DNA from 3 places in the Robertmurraya mesotrionivorans genome. Region 2 is predicted to be linked to each of the others. Evidence: riboswitches for the same ligand, from Rfam matches in the RefSeq annotation. Region 2 holds a riboswitch; each other region holds the start of a gene.
The links. Region 2 has a riboswitch for S-adenosylmethionine ahead of mmuP (S-methylmethionine permease). Riboswitches for the same ligand answer to the same signal wherever they lie in the genome.

Region 1 (6,708 bases), on a different contig from region 2:
ATGTTCTCTTTTTTGTATGGAGAAAATAAATGTATTATTCTGTTTTTGATTCAAGGAATGGTAAGATTGAGATGTATGGAAGACTCAATAAAGTATATTAGTTGGTTATTATTAAAAGGCTAATTTTTAGGAAGGAAGTACAAAGCTATGGATTTCGAAACAGTGATGCAGGAGCTTGAAGCCCTCGGTAAGGAACGAACTAAAAAAATGTACATATCTAATGGTGCGCACGAGCCACTTTTTGGCGTAGCTACAGGTGCTATGAAACCAATCGCAAAGAAAATAAAAATCAATCAAGATTTAGCTGATGAGCTTTATGCTACGGGTAACTACGATGCAATGTACTTTGCTGGCATTATTGCAGACCCAAAAGCCATGACTGAGTCGGATTTTGATCGTTGGATGGATGGAGCGTATTTTTATATGCTTTCCGATTATGTGGTAGCAGTAACTTTATCAGAGTCAGATATTGCACAAGAAGTAGCTGATAAATGGATCGCAAGTGGTGACGAGTTGAGAATGTCTGCCGGATGGAGTTGCTACTGCTGGATGTTAGGGAATCGCAAAGACAAAGAATTTTCCGAAAGCAAGATATCCAATATGCTTGATACTGTGAAAAGTTCGATTCATGATTCGCCAGAACGAACCAAATCCGCTATGAATAATTTCGTATACACCGTGGGAATTTCCTATTTGCCGCAACATGAAAAGGCAGTCGAGATCTCGAAGGAAATAGGAATTGTAGAAGTCAAACGGGACAGTAAAAAAAGTAGTTTACTAAACGCATACGAAAGTATTCAAAAAGAAATGGATAGAGGGAAGCTTGGTTTCAAACGCAAATATGTAAGATGTTAAAAATAGTCTCGAATCGGGGTGTGATTCCAGAAGGATTGACACTCTTTTTTGTTGATATACTTAAAGAGGTAGTTTTCAGAGAAATTATAAGTCAGTTGTCTTCTTGCAAATACTTATAAAAAATGTTAAACTTTAGTAGAATTATTTTTGTTCGGTGTAAAGGATAGTATAAGATTAACTTTTCGTCTTGATGATCACTGAGTCCAAGGATAGTAACACATTGTGTGCAAAGCACACAGCAGGAGGAAACAAAATGGAACAAGGTAAAGTAAAATGGTTTAACGCAGAAAAAGGTTTCGGATTTATCGAGCGTGAAGCCGGAGAAGACGTATTCGTTCATTTCTCAGCTATCCAAGGGGACGGTTTTAAATCTTTAGACGAAGGTCAAGCAGTTACTTTTGACGTTGAGCAAGGTCAACGTGGAGCTCAAGCAGCTAACGTACGTAAAGCTTAATAATAAAAACAAACTAAGCAGGCTCTTTTTAGAGTCTGTTTTTTCTTTTAAATAACAAGGATCCCCACTCACTGAATGAGCAGGGCACAATGTAAGAAAGTAAATCAAATGGTAAATAAAGTGTATCACATAATAACGAATTCACCTAATTTCGTTTGTGTTAATTATAGCTTTCAATTTAGCTATAGTTCACCAATTCGTCGTAGACGGTGAGAATCTTTATTAGAGTAAAGTGGGGACTTTTGATGAACTTAATACATGGGCAGAAGTTATTCTGGCTGTCTTTGGAAAAATATCTCTATTAAAAATATTTAGAAAATACTATTGACAATTTGTTAATAGAATATTAAATTAAGTTTTATACTTTATTAAAGTAAATGAATAAATACGTTCTCTTATCAAGAGTGGCAGAGGGACTGGCCCGATGACGCCCAGCAACCGTTCCGTTTGGAATTGGTGCTAAATCCTGCAAAACAAGAAATTGTTTTGAGAGATAAGAGAGGAGTAGTCCTTATTTTGTGATGAAACCTCTCTTTTCTGGAGAGGTTTTTTATATTTTAGGCGGTGTTAAACTGGGCTATTGATTTGCGCTTCAGTAAAATTTTAACAGCCTAATAAAAAAACTCTCCTAAGAGCAACGTTGGTAAGAAGGCATAGAAAACAAAAAGGGGAGAAAAAAACATGAAGAAGAACTTTTTAAGAAGTACATTTGTATCAGCAATCGCTGCAACACTTTTGCTTACAGGCTGTGCATCAGGGGGAGAAACAAAGGAAGCAACAGGATCAAACACACCGATTGAAGGTGTACCTGAACGCTTTGCAAATGGAGACCAGCCGAAAATCAAAGTTATTCGTAAAATTGGCGGGGACGATCACACAGCTCAATTCTTAGCTGGTGCGAAACAAGAAGGTGAAGCTTTCGGTTTCCAAGTGGATGTATTTACTGCAAATGGAGATACAGCGAAATTTCATGATGCGATTAACCAAGCGTTAAATCAAGATTATGATGGATTTATTATTTCTCACGGTGATGATGATGCTACCGTTAATGACATACAGAAAATTGTTGACGCAGGAAAGGGCGTAGTCGCATTTGACTCGAATGCAAATTTAACTAGTGTTGACGGTGTTACTCTTGTATCACAAGATGATGAAGCGTTAGCTACTCTATCATTGGACCAATTAGTAAAGGAAACAAAAGGGGAAGCCAATATTGCATACCTATGGGTAGACGGATTCCCGCCGATGGTTAGACGAAATAAAGTTTATGAAGATGTATTAGCAAAAAATCCTGGAATTAAAGAAGTGGAGCGCTTTGGGGTGGCAGCAGCTGATACGAGTGTTCAAACCCAAAATGCTGTTGCCGCGATGCTGAATAAATACCCTAAGGGTGAACTTGATGCGATTTTTGCAACATGGGATGCTTTTGCTATCGGTGCAGCTCGCGCGTTAAAAGAAGCTGGCAGAGAAGAAGTTAAAATCTATGGAATCGATGTTTCAAATGCTGATTTGCAGGAAATCCAAAGAGAAGGCAGTGCTTGGAGATATACGGCAGCTGTTGATCCTAAGTTGATTGGTGCAGTAAATATGAGAATACTTGCGAAGAAATTAGCAGGCGAGGAAACACCACAAACTTATGATTTGGAAGCTTCACTTATCTCTCAAGAAGATCTTCAGAAATCAAAAGATCCTGTTAATATGGTCAATCTAACTGAAATCATTGAAGGATGGGGCCAATCGACGGAATTTGAAGAAGACTGGATGACGACGTTGAAGGAACACTATCAGAAGTAAGGGACTTATTGATAGACACTCTCTTTTCACAAGATAAAGAGAGTGTTTCTTTGAAAGGACGGTTACAATGACCACTTTAGAGATGAAGAATGTCTCAATTGAATTTCCCGGTGTAAAAGCATTAAATGAGGTGGACTTTTCGGTTGAAAGCGGGAAAACTCATGCCTTAATCGGAGCCAACGGTGCTGGGAAATCAACGCTGATGAAGGTTCTTTCAGGGGCATACGACCACTATACTGGTGAAATCACAATGAATGGACAGCCTCTTTCCATTCGTTCCCCCAAGAGTGCCATGGATTCAGGAATTCAAATTGTATATCAGGAAGTGGATACAGCGCTGATCCCTTATTTAACGGTTGCTGAAAATATCATGTTAATGGACACGGTACATAACATGGGAAAGAAGCAATGGGTCAATTGGAAAAGCCTGCATGTGAAAGCGGCCACCATCCTATCGGAAATGAATTTGAATCTTCCTACTAAGAAACTAGTAAGTGAATTGACATTGGCAGAAAAACAAATGGTCCTAATCGCGAGAGCCGTGTCGAAAGAATGTAAATTTCTCATTTTGGATGAGCCGACAGCACCTCTTAGCCATACAGAAACAAATGAATTATTTCGTATAGTACAAGAATTAAAAAGACGTGGTGTTGGAATTATTTTCATATCACACCGACTTCCAGAGATTTTTGAGATTTGTGATGAAATAACGATTATGAGAAATGGGGAAGTAGTCGAGAGACAGAGAATTTCGGATACCACCCAAAACAAAGTAGTGGAGCATATGCTTGGCCAAAAACTCGGTGAACAGTTTCCTGATAAATTCATGACCATTGGAGACACATTCCTTGAGGTAAAAGGACTTACAGATAGAGATAAGATTAAAGATTTCAGCATGAAAGTCAGAGCAGGAGAGATTGTGGGAATCGCTGGGCTTGTAGGTGCCGGTAAGACCGAGTTCTGTAAAGTCCTATTCGGGGCTGAAGGCAAATTAATGGCAGGAGAAGTCAAGGTTAACGGAAAAAGGGTTAGCGTTAAAAATCCTTATGAAGCTGTTAAGAATGGATTTGCCTTGGTCCCTGAAGAGCGCCGAAAAGAAGGTATTCTTGTATATGAATCAGTTGAATCAAATTTAACCGTAGTGAATTTAGGACGTTTTTCAAAGGAATTAAACTTCTTGGATCGCAAAAAAGAAAAGTTAGTTGCAAAAGCAATGATCAATCGTCTTGGAATAAAGACACCTTCTGAAGAAACAAAAGTTCAAAATCTTTCTGGTGGTAATCAACAAAAGGTTGCAATTGGTAAGTGGCTCGTAGCCGATGCTGATGTCTATATTTTTGATGAGCCGACCAAAGGTGTAGACGTTGGCGCAAAAAAGGACATTTTTAATCTTATTTCCGAGCTGGCAAGCCGCGGAAAGGCTATTATTTATGCATCATCTGAGCTATCAGAGATCATGGGAATTACTAATCGGGTCTATGTTCTTTATGATGGAAGGTCAGTGAAGGAACTAGAAACAAACTCAACCAATGAAGAAGAACTATTATTCTATTCAACAGGGGGCAGGTAAGATGGAGGCAAACATAACAGCAAAGAAACAGACCCCAGCAAAAACGTCATTTGATCTTTTTCAATTTTTTTATAAATATGGAACGATTATTACGATCATTGCACTCATTATCATATTTTCATTGGCCAATCCAGCTTTTATCCAGGGAAATAACATTGTAAATATCCTGCGTTCCATTTCAATTGTAACCATCATTGCAATTGGAATTACAATCAGCTTAACCGTTGATGGCTTCGATCTTTCAGTTGGATCGGTGGCATCCTTATCGAATGCAATCGTTATTTCCATGTTCGTCTGGTTTTCGCAAAATACCTTTGTAGCTATTATCTCGGCAGTTGCTGCAGCGTTAATTGTAGGAATATTGAACTCCATTATGATTGTAAAAATGCGGATTCCTGATATGTTAATGACGCTAGCGACAATGTTCGTTATTCAAGGAACGGCATTGACCTATACAAAGGGAGCGACCGTTTCACAAAACATGGTGTTGCCTGATGGGACCATGGCAGAAGGTCTGATTAGTCCGCTTTTTTCGAAAATCGGTCAGGTACCGTGGATTATTTTGATCATGGTCGTTGTCGTTGTAGTGGTTCATATCTTTTTAACGTATACAAAACACGGAAGATACATGTATGTGATAGGTGGCAATAAGGAAGCAGCAAGACTATCTGGAATTCCTGTTAATAAATACAAAGTGGCAGCTTACCTGCTTTCGGCGCTTTTTGCAGCGATTGGTGGGATTGTCTTAGCTTCACGGGTTATGACATCTGAAATCAACTCAGGTGCACCTTACTTAATGGATTCTGTAGCAGCTGCCTTTATCGGATTTTCCGTTTTAGGTGCGGGTAAACCAAATGCATTCGGAACCTTTGTAGGTGCAGTGTTGATCGGGATTTTAGCAAACGGCCTCGTGATGATGTCCGTTCCATACTACGCAATGGACATCGTAAAGGGAACGGTCTTAGCATTTGCACTGGCAATCACATATTATAAACAAAAATAGTTAGTTGAAGAGGGCCTATTCGATGTTGATAGGTCTATTTTTATTCGTAAATATAGACACCTTCTTTCAACTAAGGAGCTAGATTTGTTGATGAGGATAATTTTCACAGTACGTAGAATATATATTATTCTTAAAAGTTACTATTAACTTCATAATGCGAGAAGGTATGAGAAAAAAATACAATTGATGCACAGATGGAAATGGTAAAATAAAGAAAAGTGAAGTTGACAAAGGGGTAATTATATTTGATTTGGTTTATATTAGGTTTTTTATTCGTCCTATATGTAATTTTTAGCCTTTCAACAATTAAATACCAGTTAAGGTTGATTATTAAACACCTTAACATTAAGGAAGAACCCCCTAAAATTCCTGATGAGGAAATTGAAAAAGAATTACAAAATGACTTGAAGAGTTAGCTTACTAGGCCACAGTAATTAAAACATATTCTACTAGAGACAGTTTACGGAAGAGTTTTAGTAGTCTATTACTAAATGTTAGTTTTTTGTATTAATGGGTAATTTCAGAGAGATGGGATATAATTACCATAAACTACCTGCCTAATAAGGTAGTTTTTTATATGGAAAAAATTTCTCCTGTTATTTTATTATATATAGAACATTTGACCATGATTAATTCGTCTAATTAGTAAATACGAGGGAAACGTGAGGAGAAACATGATTGAGAAAACAAAGAGTAATGAAGTAACCCTATTAAGTCATTTCAATCAAGAAGATAAACTAGTCTGGTTAATGAATGCATATGGGAACGATGTTATTCGAATTGCTTATACATATTTAAAACAGGAGCAGTTAGCTGAGGATGTTGCCCAAGAGGTATTTATTAAATGCTATGAAAAATTAGAAACATTTCGAAATGAATCTTCTTATAAAACATGGCTTATAAAAATTACAGTTAACAAATGCAAAGATGTTTTAAAGAGTTGGACATATAGGAACCTAGTGGTAACTGACTTTATAAGAGAGAATCTGACTTCTTACACTAGGGAGCAAAAAGAGTTAGATTATGCAAAAG
Region 2 (6,708 bases):
CTTAAAGTGGAGTTATAGGGACAGACACAGAAGAATATGGGATGAAACGTTAAGGCGGCCAAAGGTTGGCAGACCAGGAAAAAGCCACCTATAACATTTCGAATTGTTTTTTGAAACTTAAAGATAGCATAAAATTGACAATTATTCAATCATCTCAAGTTCTTTTGCGTGAAATTTACCTATATAAAAATTAGAAGGGTAAGGTAATGCAAAATGAAAATCATGAAGTCAATTGAAAAGATCCCTGGCGGATTAATGCTTGTTCCACTATTTATAGGAGCAATTATACACACTCTTGCTCCAACCTCAGGAGAATATTTCGGGTCGTTTACAAACGGATTAATGACGGGAACAGTTCCAATTTTAGCGGTATGGTTCTTCTGTATGGGTGCAGGAATCAATATAAAAGCAACAGGTACAGTAATAAGAAAGTCTGGAACACTTGTATTAACGAAAATTGCAGTAGCGTGGGTTGTTGCTATTATTGCCTCCATGTTTATGCCAGAAGGCGGAATTCAAACAGGATTATTTGCCGGTTTCTCAGTCCTTGCTTTAATTGCCGCAATGGATATGACAAACGGTGGACTATATGCTTCTATCATGCAACAGTACGGAACGAAAGAAGAAGCTGGAGCATTTGTATTAATGTCACTTGAATCAGGTCCATTAGTAACGATGTTGATTCTTGGCTCAACGGGCTTAGCAGCATTTGAACCACATGTGTTCGTAGGGGCAGTTCTACCTTTCTTAGTCGGTTTTGTTCTTGGAAATTTAGATAGTGATTTAAAAGATTTCTTTAGCAAAGCTACTCATACAATGATCCCGTTTTTCGGATTTGCACTAGGAAACACAATTGATTTAACGGTCATTGCAAAAACAGGTCTTGCCGGTATTATCCTAGGTGTTCTTGTAATCATTGTAACTGGTATTCCGTTAATCTTAGCAGATAAGTATATTGGTGGCGGAAATGGTACGGCGGGACTAGCTGCATCTAGTACAGCTGGCGCAGCTGTTGCTAATCCTATGATTATTGCCAATATGAAGCCGGAATTTATGGATGTTGCTCAATCAGCAACTGCATTGGTGGCAGCATCAGTAATTGTCACATCAATTCTAGTACCGATCTTAACAGCCTATTGGTCTAAATATATGAAAAAGAAAAACAAAGGAAATGTAAAAGAAGATATCAACGCAACTGCTGTCTAAAAGTAGCTAAAGAGAGGCATATCACAGTATGTCTCTCTTTAAGTAAAGGGGAGAAGGGGAAGCATGAGTAAAATCATTACAATCGGTGAACCGATGGCTCTCTTCGTAGCAGAGCAAAGTGGTTCTTTAGAAGAAGTGAACCGATTTAGTCGGTTTGTTGCGGGGGCAGAGGTAAACTTTTCGATCGGAATGTCCCGCTTAGGTCATGAGGTTACCTACATTACGCAACTTGGGGAAGATCCTTTCGGTAAAAACATAGAGAAGTTCCTTCAACAAAATGGGATTGATACAACCCATGTTAATTATGAATCAAAATATGTAACAGGTATGCAATGGAAGCAAAAAGTTGAAGTGGGAGACCCAGAAGTGTTCTCTGCAAGGAAAAACTCTGCAGCTTCTCATATGAATATAGAGACAATTAAGAATGTAAGCTGGGACGGATATGATCATATTCATCTAACTGGTATACCACCAGCATTATCGAAAGAGTGCAGAGCAGCTGTCTATGAGTTATTGAGAGTGGCACGTGAGAAAGGAGTTCAAATTTCTTTTGACCCAAATTTACGTCCAGGACTATGGCCAGACCAAAAAGAAATGGTGAGGATTATTAATGATTTAGCTTGTCAGGCGGATATTGTTCTGCCAGGTATTGCAGAAGGAAAGCTATTGACAGGCTGTGAAGATGAGGCTGAGATTGCACAGTTTTATCATGCTGCTGGAGTGAGAACAGTAGTTATAAAATTAGGTGCAAAGGGAGCTTTCACAAGTTCGGAAGGGAAGCAGTTTTATACAGAGGGTTTCCCTGTAGAGAAAGTCGTTGATACGGTTGGTGCAGGTGACGGTTTTGCCGTCGGTGTAGTGAGTGCTTTGTTAGAAGAGCAAAAAATAGAGGATGCAGTGGTACGTGGAACAGCAATTGGAGCTTTAGCGGTTATGTCTCCAGGAGATAATGATGGGCTACCAGATCGAGCAGAACTAAGCTCATTTATGGAAACAAGGAGAATAAACATAAAGTAAAAAAATTTCCTTCCCAGTCAGGGAAGGAAATGGCTTTATCAAGAACCAATGTAACCTAGATTTCTAGAAATATCTAAGCTAGTCTGTCTCATCTTATCTATTAATGTATCGTTTATTTTATCCATTGTCACACGATTGCTAGGACCAGAGATACTAAAACTAGCAATAATCTTGCCTGTATGGTTGTATATCGGTGCGGCGATACATCGTATTCCTTCTTCATTTTCTATATTATCCAAGGCGTATTTTTGTTTCTTAATCTTATTTATTTCTTCTCGAAGTCCCTCAGGGGTTGTGATGGTTGATTCTGTCTTAGGGATAAAATTCACCTTTGACACTAATTCTTCAAAATGGCCTGACTCCATACCGGAATATAAAATTTTTCCGACGGCAGTACAGTACATCGGTGCACGGTTTCCGACACGTGAGAACATTCGAATGGTTTGATTACTTTCAATTTTATCAATATACACAATTTCACCACGGTCTTCAATGCATAAATGAACGGTTTCATTTACTTCGTGGGAAAGCCTTTCTAGGTAAGGCTTTGCCGTATTTACAATGTCATTATTATTTAAAATATTTCTCGAGAGAAAAAGTACTTGCAATCCTAATTTATACTTGTCGGATTCAGAATCTTTTACGACATAGTTCATATTGGATAATGTTGCTAAAAGCCTGTGGACGGTACTTTTTGATAGACTAACTTGTTCAGATAAACGGGCAATTTGTATTCCATCGGGATAATCTGAAAGCTTATTCAAAATAGTTAAGGCTCTTTCAAGTGATTGGACGTTGGACACAGTCGGTTACCTCTTTCAATGGATTTATATATGTAGAATGAATTGAACTTTTTATTTAAAAATTTAAAACGCCGTTCTACTATATGATACGGCAGCGTGAGAGTTTTGTAAATTTAATAAAAAATGTTTCATAAAATATATAAAAAGTGGGGATTCACATGAATAAAATCAATGTTCTATCAAAGGTTTCAGAGTGTGGAGTAGTGGCAGTAGTGAGAGCAGAGACGAAGGAAGAAGCAGTAACAATCTCTAAAGCATGTATTCGAGGTGGGATTAAGGGGATAGAAGTAACGTTTACTGTCAAAGAAGCAGATGAAGTAATTAAAGAGTTAACGTCTCTATATAATGAACGCAATGATGTCGTGATTGGAGCTGGCACTGTTCTTGACTCAACTACTGCTAGAATAGCCATCCTTGCAGGTGCGCAGTTCGTAGTCAGTCCTTCCTTTGATGAAGAAACCGCAAAATTATGTAACCTCTATCAAATCCCTTATATGCCAGGTTGTATGACAATCACTGAGATGAAGCGTGCTCTTGAATCTGGTGTTGATATTGTGAAATTATTCCCAGGAAACAACTTTGGCCCTGATTTTGTTAAGGGAGTAAAAGCACCACTTCCACAAGTGAATATCATGCCTACTGGTGGTGTTAGTCTTGAAAATGTGGACCAATGGATTAAAAACGGCTGTGTAGCAGTAGGGGTTGGAGGGAATCTATTAGCACCAGCTAAGACGGGAGATTATGACCTTATTACGGAGTATGCAAAGCAGTATGTTGAAAAAGTTAGAGCTGCACGTGGGGAAGATGTGTTAGAAGCAAAAACTATATAAATATAAAACTAGGGTATTCATGGCCGCATGAATACCCTTTAACTATTTTACATATTTTCCATTAAACGTTTGGCGATTCTTGCGTAATCATCCCGATCAATTCCTGGAGCAAATTCCTCCGGTAGTTCCTCTAAATTTGGAATAGGTGCACCCTTAGGAGCTCCAGTAATTACTTTGAGTTGGTTTCCATTTTCAGGGTTTGTTCCTTTCCAAATTTTTGAGATATCGGTATAATGACCCACATCATTCCAGGTATATAAAACATTAGCTAAGCCTTGATCCTCAAACTTTATTGCATGGTCGAACTTTCTGTTAGATAGATCAGGAATCGGAATCATTTTTTTGACATCCACGCCAGTAGCAATTTCTAATGCTTTAGCATAAGCGAGTACATGCGTCCCACCTCTGACAAGTAAGTAACCTATCATTTCACGAGCAGTTTCATGTTCTGTCATTTCATATACTCGCATCTTATGTGTGCGTGCTCCTACCTCTAAAAAGAAATTATGAAGTAAATCTAGCACTAAGTTTCCGCTGCTAAACACATTGTCTCCGGTCCAAGGGCGCCCCATAGAATCACCTGCTAATGCCGTTTGAGCAGTAGCAATAAAGTGATACGTACTGCGTGCATCCATTCCTTCACGTAAAGGGGTAACATCAGGGTCCCCAGGAAAGGTGTTTCCGCGTGATAACAAGTTGATTGTATTACTAACGAGCTCCACATGACCAAATTCTTCTGCTGTAATACTTGCTACGAGGTCATAAAAAGGTTTTAATTTATCCTTTTGACGAAAGTTAAAAGACTGATACATGTAATTGTTTAAAGTTGACATTTCTCCAAATTTTCCACCTAACAACTCCTGAACAGCAGCGGCCGCATTCGGATCACCATGCTCTGGAACAGGAAGGTCAATCAATAATTTATTTTCACGTTTAAACATCGGATGACCTCCTTATCCTCTAGGAATAACCCAGATAATTTGTTGAGTGCGAATAAAGAATGGAGAACCTCCTGATTCCACTACAATATGGTCAGGCATAACAGACTTAAGTAATCCTGTTACAGTCCCTCTGACCGTTTGGACGGCAACCATTCGCCCGGTAATCCCTTGGAATGCATGATACACATACGAGTCAATGTGACTGACAAAAGATGGTGTTTGTTGATTCATGAAGTGTTCGCTCCTTTGTTTTGTATATCAAACAGTTATATGTATGACGGGATTGTAATAGTTATACATAGTAATATGTAAACTATTAGTTTATTCAAAAGTTTCTTGACATTATTTTTGTAGATTGGTAAGGTTGATAAAAATATTTCTTATCCAGAGAGGTGGAGGGACTGGCCCTGTGAAGCCTCAGCAACAGATCAACTAGGATACTGTGCTAATTCCAGCGGGTGATTTTTCCTCGATAGATAGGAGCGGACGTTTTTATTTGTCAGTAGTGCACTCGTTTCCTGAGTGCGTTTTTTTGTTTCCCCCACTAAAGTATTCATTGATCGTTTGTAATGGTTGCTTCTGGATGTAGGTTAAGGAGGAGTTATTTGTGAAAGTGGAAGAACAAGGATTTCAAAGGAAAATGCAAGCAAGACATCTAGTCATGTTATCCTTAGGTGGGGTCATTGGGACCGGTTTGTTTCTAAGTTCAGGTTATACGATTCAACAGGCAGGACCGTTTGGAACGATTCTTTCGTACTTAATCGGTGCCTTGGTGGTCTATTTAGTTATGTTATGTTTGGGGGAGTTATCTGTACATATGCCAGAAACGGGAGCGTTCCATAGTTACGCAGCCAAATATATTGGACCCGCAACAGGCTTTACTGTTGCTTGGTTGTATTGGTTAACTTGGACAGTGGCATTAGGTTCAGAGTTCACAGCTGCTGGGTTATTGATGCAGCGTTGGTTCCCAAATGTGAATGTATGGATTTGGAGTGCTCTATTTGCTATTTTAATTTTTTTATTAAATGCAGTAACTGTTAAATTCTTTGCTGAATCAGAATTTTGGTTTGCATCCATAAAAGTTCTCGCAATTTTGTTCTTTATTATTTTAGGTGCAGCAGCTATGGTCGGTATTCTGCCAATAGAGGGTTCTGAGACAGCACCCGTGTTTTCAAATATCATTGGCCAAGGGTTATTTCCAAACGGTGTATTTGCCATTTTTATGACCATGTTGGCAGTGAATTTTGCATTTTCTGGGACAGAATTAATTGGGATTGCTGCTGGAGAAACTGAAAATCCAGAAAAGGCAATTCCGAAGGCTATTCGAACGACACTGTGGAGATTAATTATCTTCTTTGTCGGAACCATCATTGTGTTATCAGCTCTGCTCCCTTTTTCTGATGCTGGGGTATTGGAAAGCCCTTTTGTTGCTGTTCTAGATAGAATAGGGGTACCTTATGGTGCGGATATTATGAACTTCGTTATCTTAACGGCGATTTTATCGGCAGCGAACTCTGGATTATACGCTTCCTCAAGAATGCTTTGGTCACTTGCAGAAAAAGAAACAATCTCTCCATTCTTTGCAAAGTTAACAAATCGAGGTGTTCCACTTAATGCTATCATTTTCAGTATGCTAGGTGGCGGCTTAGCTCTGTTTTCTAGTATTATTGCACCTGATACTGTATATATCGTACTTGTGTCCATTTCAGGACTAGCAGTAGTTATTGTATGGATGAGTATTAGTGTTTCACAGTTATTATTCCGTAGACAATATGTAAAAGAAGGCCATTCCGTGCAAGACCTTGCTTACCGAACGCCATTGTATCCTATCGTTCCGATTGCAGCGTTCTTTCTTTGTCTGGCTTCCTGTATAGGTATTGCTTTTGATCCAACACAGAGAATTGCACTGTT
Region 3 (6,708 bases), on a different contig from region 2:
TGGCGCTATCCTAATGGCTGTAGGATTAGAGATTTTCCTTATACCCAATCAAATTATGGATGGTGGAATCGTCGGGATTTCAATTATTTTGTCTCATATTACTGCGATTAAAATCGGTCTAATCATCTTCATTTTAAATGTTCCATTCTTTTTCATCGGATATAAACAAATCGGAAAAACCTTCGCACTATCTACACTCTTCGCTATAACCATATTATCAATCACAACCGTATATCTACATCCTGTTCCTGCCTTTACTGATGACATCCTGTTAGCAACGGTTTTTGGAGGGATTGCCTTAGGTGCTGGTGTAGGAATCGTCATCCGCTATGGAGGATCACTGGACGGCACAGAAATCCTTGCCATATTAATCAATAAAAAGGTTCCTTTTTCTGTTGGAGAAGTGATCATGTTTTTTAATATTTTTATTTTTGGTACCGGGGGATTTGTGTTTGGATGGGACCGAGCGATGTATTCGATCCTAGCTTATTTTATTGCTTTTAAAACAATTGATATCGTTATTGAAGGGTTAGATCAATCAAAATCTGCATGGATCATTAGCGATAAGCATAAAGAAATTGGTGATGCGATTTTGGCTCGACTCGGCCGGGGTGTCACCTTCCTTACTGGAGAAGGAGCCTATACAGGAGACGATAAAAAGGTTATCTTCTGTGTCATTACACGACTGGAAGAAGCAAAGCTCAAGCTCATTGTAGAGGATCTAGATAGTAATGCCTTTCTGGCCGTTGCAGACATTGCCGAAGTTAGAGGGGGAAGATTTAAAAAACGAGCTATTCATTAGAATACCTACAAAAAAGGAAGGAGCGCTATCGTCTCCTTCCTTTTCAATCTATTTAAACGCATATGATGTTATTAGGCCATACAAACATAGCTTGTTTTCTGGTAATCTTTATTTCTTTTTTGCTTTTCTTCTTCTCTTGTGATAAGCATTGATATTCAAAAATTAGCTTATCTAGCTCCTGACTACACTCAATTGTCTCTTCCCCACCTAGACCATTTGCTTGTGCAGATTCAATCATTTTCTCTCTCATTTGTTGAATCGTGGCAAGCATTTCTCTGCTATTCTGCTGCACCCCGTTAACCTCCTAATACTCCTTAAATCCCCTAAATAAAAATCATCACTTGATGAATTATTGCAAGAATTTGAATAAAAGTAAATAGAATCGCAAAATAAGACATAGTTTTCTTAATATTTCTGTATACGACAAAAAACACCCTAAAATCCCTATTACTTTTCGACAATTATCGATTTTATCCACCAAAAGCAATAAAGACACTAGGTGTTTAGACTCTAGTGCCTTGAAAACTATTTTTAAGCTTCTACTTCATTTTTTTCGTAGATTGGAACCCATCCTTCAGTTGTTACAAAAATACGGATGGCAACAACTTTTCTATCCTCTTGAAGGGTAAAATAATGTCTAACATTCGGAGGAACTGAAATAAGATCACCAGGGTTTAGAAACACCTCGAAAAATTCTCCGTCTAATCCTTGGATAATAAACACTCCGTGTCCACTAACAATAAAGCGGACCTCATCGTCTGTATGGTGGTGTTCTTGTTGGAAGTTCGTTAATAGTTGCTCTAGGTTTGGAGTGTGTTCAGCAAGAGAAATAACATCCTGTGCTTTGTATCCACGCTTCTCTGAAATTTCGGTAATTTCAGTTGAGAATACAGATAAGATTTCTGCTTTCTCTTCATCTGTTAAAATATATTTCTCTTGAAGGTTGCTAGGAAGTTTTGTAATATCCCAGTGCTCATAGATTACCTCTTGAGATTGTAAAAACGCTGCCACTTCTTTTTGATCTTTAATTTCTTCTTTTGTACTTTGAAATACGATATGTGCCATTTTTTTACTCCTTTAAATTTTATTTTTTATATTCTAAAAGTCTTAGATGATAGCGAAATAAAAATTCGGATGCTTCGAGTAGTTTTTTTGCCTCGAATGCATTTTTTCCCCAAACGGTTATCCCATGATTTCTGATTAACACAACGCCTTTATCCTCTTTTACATGCTCACTAAACTCCTGTGCTAGTGTCGGAATATGTGCTGGATTACTGATAATGGGAACTCGAAGAACGGCATCCTCTTCCCATAAATCAAATGCTTTAATGAGTTCCTGGCCAGTAAAGGTGATTTCTCCTTGATCGCCATATAATTCAGATATGATATTATTATCAATCGTATGAACATGTAAACTACAACCAGCAGCTGTTTTTTTATAGATTTCCACATGTAATAAGGTTTCAGCAGATGGCTTCAAATGTGTCTCATTTACTGGGTTTCCATTTCCATCGACGAGCAGAAAATCCTCTGACGTTCGCTTCCGCTTATCCTTGCCACTTGCTGTTACTAAGAATTGTATAGGATTGTCGCTAACCTTTATAGCTAAATTCCCGCTCGTTCCCATAAACCAATCTCGAACAGCAAGCTCATCCTTCACATCAGCAAGCTGCTCCCAACGTTCTGTTAACAGACTCATCCAATCAACTCCTAACCTTCGACATATGCTTGATCACATCATAGAAATCAACAAACTCTCTATGATTCAAGCCATACTCTTTCGATTTTTCTAATAGTAGTTCTCTTGCAATGACTAGATCAGCCTGTTTAGCTGCTTGCAAATCGGTTACTGAATCACCAATAACGACTTTGTAGAAATCTTCTTTAAGCCCACGAATAATACTAGGTTTACAGCAGCCGCAATCATTTTGGCAATGTTCATCACATGCATTTGGCCAAAGAATATTGATATATTCGCCACTAAAATCAGCAGCATTACAATACACTCCTGAAAAAGGGCCATAAGCTTGTAAAATGGGATATACAAAGAAATCAATACCACCACTAACAATATACAAAGGAATATCCTGTTCTTTCAAAAACTTCACAAAATCAGGAAATCCTTTGCGAATTCTAACATTTTCTAATGAATACGTAATGATCTCTTCTTTTTTTGAGGAAGGCAGTAACGAGAAAAGCTTTCCCACTCCTTCTCTGATCGAAATCCTCTCAGATAATATGTCGTCCTTCAGCGCTTCCCATTCGGGAGGAGCAAATTTTTTCATAATGGCAATAATATTATCCTTCTCGGTAATCGTGCCATCGAAATCACAAAATACGGCTATTTTCTTGGTCATGATTGTTTCGCCACCTCAGTGACTCCCCACAGTTCGATTGCAGTTGCCAGTTCAGGATATTGCTGCGAGTTTTCTCTCAATGGCAATCCTTTTTGACTTAACTCAATAGCTTGGCGGAAAGCAAGACCTCCACCTTTCGCACCAGCCGGATGCCCATGAACGCCACCACCAGCATTAATGACACTATCTAAGCCAAAATCTTGTAGTAAAAGTGGAACAAGTCCAGGATGAATACCAGCTGAAGGCACTGGAAAGCCCTTATTCATAGCTTCTGATTGATCTGTTAACGCTTCAGCAATCGATAATGCTGCTTTCTTTTCCAAAGCCACCGAACCGTATGGAGATGGGAATAGAGACAAGTCGGCTCCAGCGTAACGCAACAATTTTCCAAGTAGTAGGGAATGAGAAATTCCGTATACATCAGACGAAGTGAGTGCTCCACTCACAGCTGGATGTGCCATAATCGGAAGACCAACACCCTCTTCTTCGCGTAATTCTTGAAGAACATCAAGACCATACGCAAACACATTAAATAATAGTAAGTCCGCACCAAGTTCTTTTGCTCTTTTAGCTTTGTCAATTAATTGAGACGTACGTCCTGTCAAGTTCACAGCATACAAGGTACGATGTCCCGTTTCTTCATAAACCTGTTGCAGAACTTCTCTTCCACCAGTAATTCTCTGTTCAAAAGGAGTTAATGGGTTTTCAAAAAGAATTTCGTCATCTTTTACAAAATCGACTCCACCCAATGCCTGTTCGCGCAATTGGCTGAAGAGGAATGGAAGATCTCTACCAAGAATTCCTTTAAAAATACTCATCAATAACGGACGATCATATACCCCAAGCTTCTCTCTTAGACCATTAATACCAAACTTAGGACCTGGAAAAGCCGATTTTAACTCTTGTGAAAAATCAAGATCTAATAGCTTAATCTTCCCGTCAAGAGACAGCTTTCCAAACACCGTTGTTAAAATAGCTGGAAGATCTAGCGAAAAGTTATTTGAAGGATAAGCGATTTTTAACACCGCTACCGTTTCATTCGTATGTTCATCTATGTGTAATTTTTCTGCGGAAATAACTCTACCTTTATATTTTTTCAATTGCTCTTGCTCAAGCTTTTGTAATTGAGTCCATGAACCAACCGTTAAACCAAGCGCAATTTCCTCTGCTTTTTTCTCAGGATTGTGTTTGGCGTCATGTACCAAGTACGTTGCGATGATCTCACTCATTTGCTTTCGTCCTTTCTCTCCTATACGCATATACATAAAAAAACCTCTTCTTATCATCAGGAAGAGGTTAGTATCGTAAACTAACATCTCCTTATCTATCAGCCTTTGCTGCAAGAATTAGCACCGTGCTTACAAAACATGTAAGTCGGTTGCCGGGCTTCGTCGGGCTCGTCCCTCCACCTGCTCTTGATAAGAAAACGAATGTTTTCATTATGGAATTATTGTTTATACTTTCAATTGATTTTGATTATTCCAGAATTTAATTCGACTGTCAATACATTAACTAAAAATTTGGAGCTTTGAAATTCTTTCAACCGCTTCTCGCAAACGTGCTTCCGAGGTTAGTAACCCAACTCGGACATAGCCTTCTCCCCATGTACCAAAACCAACTCCAGGGGCAACAGCAATATGTGCTTTTTCTAGTAATAGATCTGAAAATTGTTCAGATGTATAACCAGTAGGAACCTTTAGCCATGCAAAGAATGACCCCTCCGGAGCTACGACATTCCAACCTAATTCTTGAAGTCCTCCGATAAAGACGTCTCTTCTAGATTCGTACAATGCATTTAACTCACGAACACAACTTTGAGACTCAGTTAATGCGGCAACTGCCGCTTCTTGGACAGCTCCAAAAAGACTTACATATAAATGGTCTTGCAACAAATTAAGGGCTGCAATGACACTTTCATTTCCAACCGCAAAGCCTACTCTCCAACCAGCCATATTATACGTCTTAGATAACGTATAAATTTCAATCCCTACGTCTTTTGCACCTTCTGTTTGTAGAAAACTAATCGGTTTATGACCATTAAAGCCTATCGCTCCATAGGCAAAATCATGAACAACACAAATCTCGTGCTCTTTAGCTAGTGCAACCGTATCCTCAAAAAAATTAGCATTGGCTATTGCGCCTGTCGGGTTATTCGGATAATTTAAGAACATAAGCTTAGCCTTTTCAAGCTCGCTATCTGTTAGAGCTGAATAATCGGGAAGAAATTGATTCTCCTCCTTCAATGGCATCGTAATCATTTCTGCTTGTGCAAGAGCAACTCCCGACCAATAGTCAGGATAACCCGGATCGGGGACGAGAACATGTTCACCTGGGTTTAATAGGCATTGTGGGATTTCAACAAGCCCAGCTTTGCCTCCGAAAAGGATGGCAACTTCTTTCTCTGGATTGATATCTACGTTATATTCTCTTTTATAAAATGTCGCAGCAGCCTCTTTTAATGATGCGAAGCCTTGGAAGGGAGAGTATTTGTGATTATTCGGATTCTCTGCTGCCACTTGCAGTGCTTTTACGATATGTGAAGCTGTCGGTTGATCAGGGTTTCCCTGTCCAAGGTTTATCACATCATGACCATCACTGATCTGCTTATTTACTTTTGCAACAAGTGAAGCGAAGAATTGTTTAGGTAAGCTTTTTAATAATTTTGATTGAGGATATATCATCATTTTTCCACCTACTTTATATATTCGGGTAATTGGCAATTTTTATATTGAAAAACTAGTCACAAATGTATATCGTAAATGACAACTTGTAAAGTATTTTTACTAATATTTTTTTAGAAAAGGTGGTTTCTTATGAGAGTTTCCTGTATTCAGATGGACATAAGCTTTGGAAATGTAGAAGAAAACTTTCAAAAAGCGGAAAGATTAATAGAGTCAGCAATGGCTGAAAAACCTGACTTAGTCATTCTTCCAGAGTTATGGACAACAGGTTATGATTTAACCCGCCTCGATGTTCTTGCAGACGTGGAAGCAAAAAAGAGCATTGAATTTTTGCAGAAATTAGCTAAACAACATCGTGTGCATATAGTTGGTGGATCTGTTGCTTCTCAAGAAAACAACGGTGTGTATAACACACTGCTTGTCATAAATAATGAAGGAGAACTTGTTTCCACATACAGCAAAGCGCATCTTTTTAAGCTGATGAACGAGCACGAACATCTTCAATCAGGAAGTACAAAAGGGATTTTTGCGCTCGGCAATCATTTGTTTGCAGGATTGATTTGCTATGATATTCGCTTTCCTGAATGGATTCGTGCTCATACGACAGAAGGAGCGGAGACCATCGTGGTTGTTGCTGAATGGCCTCTCCCTCGTTTGAATCATTGGAGATCTTTATTAATTGCTAGAGCTATTGAAAATCAATGCTTTGTCATAGCATGCAATCGTTCTGGCTCAGATCCCGACAATGTATTTGCTGGTCATTCATTGATTATTAATCCTTGGGGAGAAGTAATTGCAGAGGGAGACGAACTTGAATCCATTGTTACTGGTCAAATTGATTTGGCAGAAGTGAAGAAAGTCCGCAACA

Region 1: linked by a shared signal. The riboswitch ahead of ACRX5O_RS21345 (sugar ABC transporter substrate-binding protein) and the one ahead of mmuP (S-methylmethionine permease) in region 2 are both predicted to bind S-adenosylmethionine.
Region 3: linked by a shared signal. The riboswitch ahead of ACRX5O_RS13380 (2,3-diketo-5-methylthiopentyl-1-phosphate enolase) and the one ahead of mmuP (S-methylmethionine permease) in region 2 are both predicted to bind S-adenosylmethionine.

Annotation. Positions count from the first base shown of each region.
Region 1 is NZ_JBPCCH010000022.1:3,831-10,538, forward strand. Features, by position in the region: gene ACRX5O_RS21335 (DNA alkylation repair protein) at 148-855, shown strand; gene ACRX5O_RS21340 (cold-shock protein) at 1,109-1,309, shown strand; SAM riboswitch class I at 1,702-1,809, shown strand; gene ACRX5O_RS21345 (sugar ABC transporter substrate-binding protein) at 1,991-3,103, shown strand; gene ACRX5O_RS21350 (sugar ABC transporter ATP-binding protein) at 3,171-4,673, shown strand; gene ACRX5O_RS21355 (ABC transporter permease) at 4,675-5,676, shown strand; gene ACRX5O_RS21360 (sigma-70 family RNA polymerase sigma factor) at 6,351-6,708, shown strand, end outside.
Region 2 is NZ_JBPCCH010000025.1:46,891-53,598, forward strand. Features, by position in the region: gene ACRX5O_RS22410 (NanQ anomerase/TabA/YiaL family protein) at 1-18, shown strand, start outside; gene kdgT (2-keto-3-deoxygluconate transporter) at 214-1,206, shown strand; gene ACRX5O_RS22420 (sugar kinase) at 1,270-2,223, shown strand; gene ACRX5O_RS22425 (IclR family transcriptional regulator) at 2,262-3,026, opposite strand; gene ACRX5O_RS22430 (bifunctional 4-hydroxy-2-oxoglutarate aldolase/2-dehydro-3-deoxy-phosphogluconate aldolase) at 3,185-3,856, shown strand; gene ACRX5O_RS22435 (manganese catalase family protein) at 3,904-4,797, opposite strand; gene ACRX5O_RS22440 (YuzF family protein) at 4,810-5,028, opposite strand; SAM riboswitch class I at 5,175-5,280, shown strand; gene mmuP (S-methylmethionine permease) at 5,405-6,708, shown strand, end outside.
Region 3 is NZ_JBPCCH010000007.1:121,661-128,368, reverse strand. Features, by position in the region: gene ACRX5O_RS13405 (YitT family protein) at 1-802, shown strand, start outside; gene ACRX5O_RS13400 (Spo0E family sporulation regulatory protein-aspartic acid phosphatase) at 855-1,094, opposite strand; gene ACRX5O_RS13395 (1,2-dihydroxy-3-keto-5-methylthiopentene dioxygenase) at 1,334-1,867, opposite strand; gene ACRX5O_RS13390 (methylthioribulose 1-phosphate dehydratase) at 1,887-2,501, opposite strand; gene ACRX5O_RS13385 (2-hydroxy-3-keto-5-methylthiopentenyl-1-phosphate phosphatase) at 2,506-3,159, opposite strand; gene ACRX5O_RS13380 (2,3-diketo-5-methylthiopentyl-1-phosphate enolase) at 3,156-4,388, opposite strand; SAM riboswitch class I at 4,477-4,584, opposite strand; gene ACRX5O_RS13375 (pyridoxal phosphate-dependent aminotransferase) at 4,668-5,843, opposite strand; gene ACRX5O_RS13370 (carbon-nitrogen family hydrolase) at 5,973-6,708, shown strand, end outside.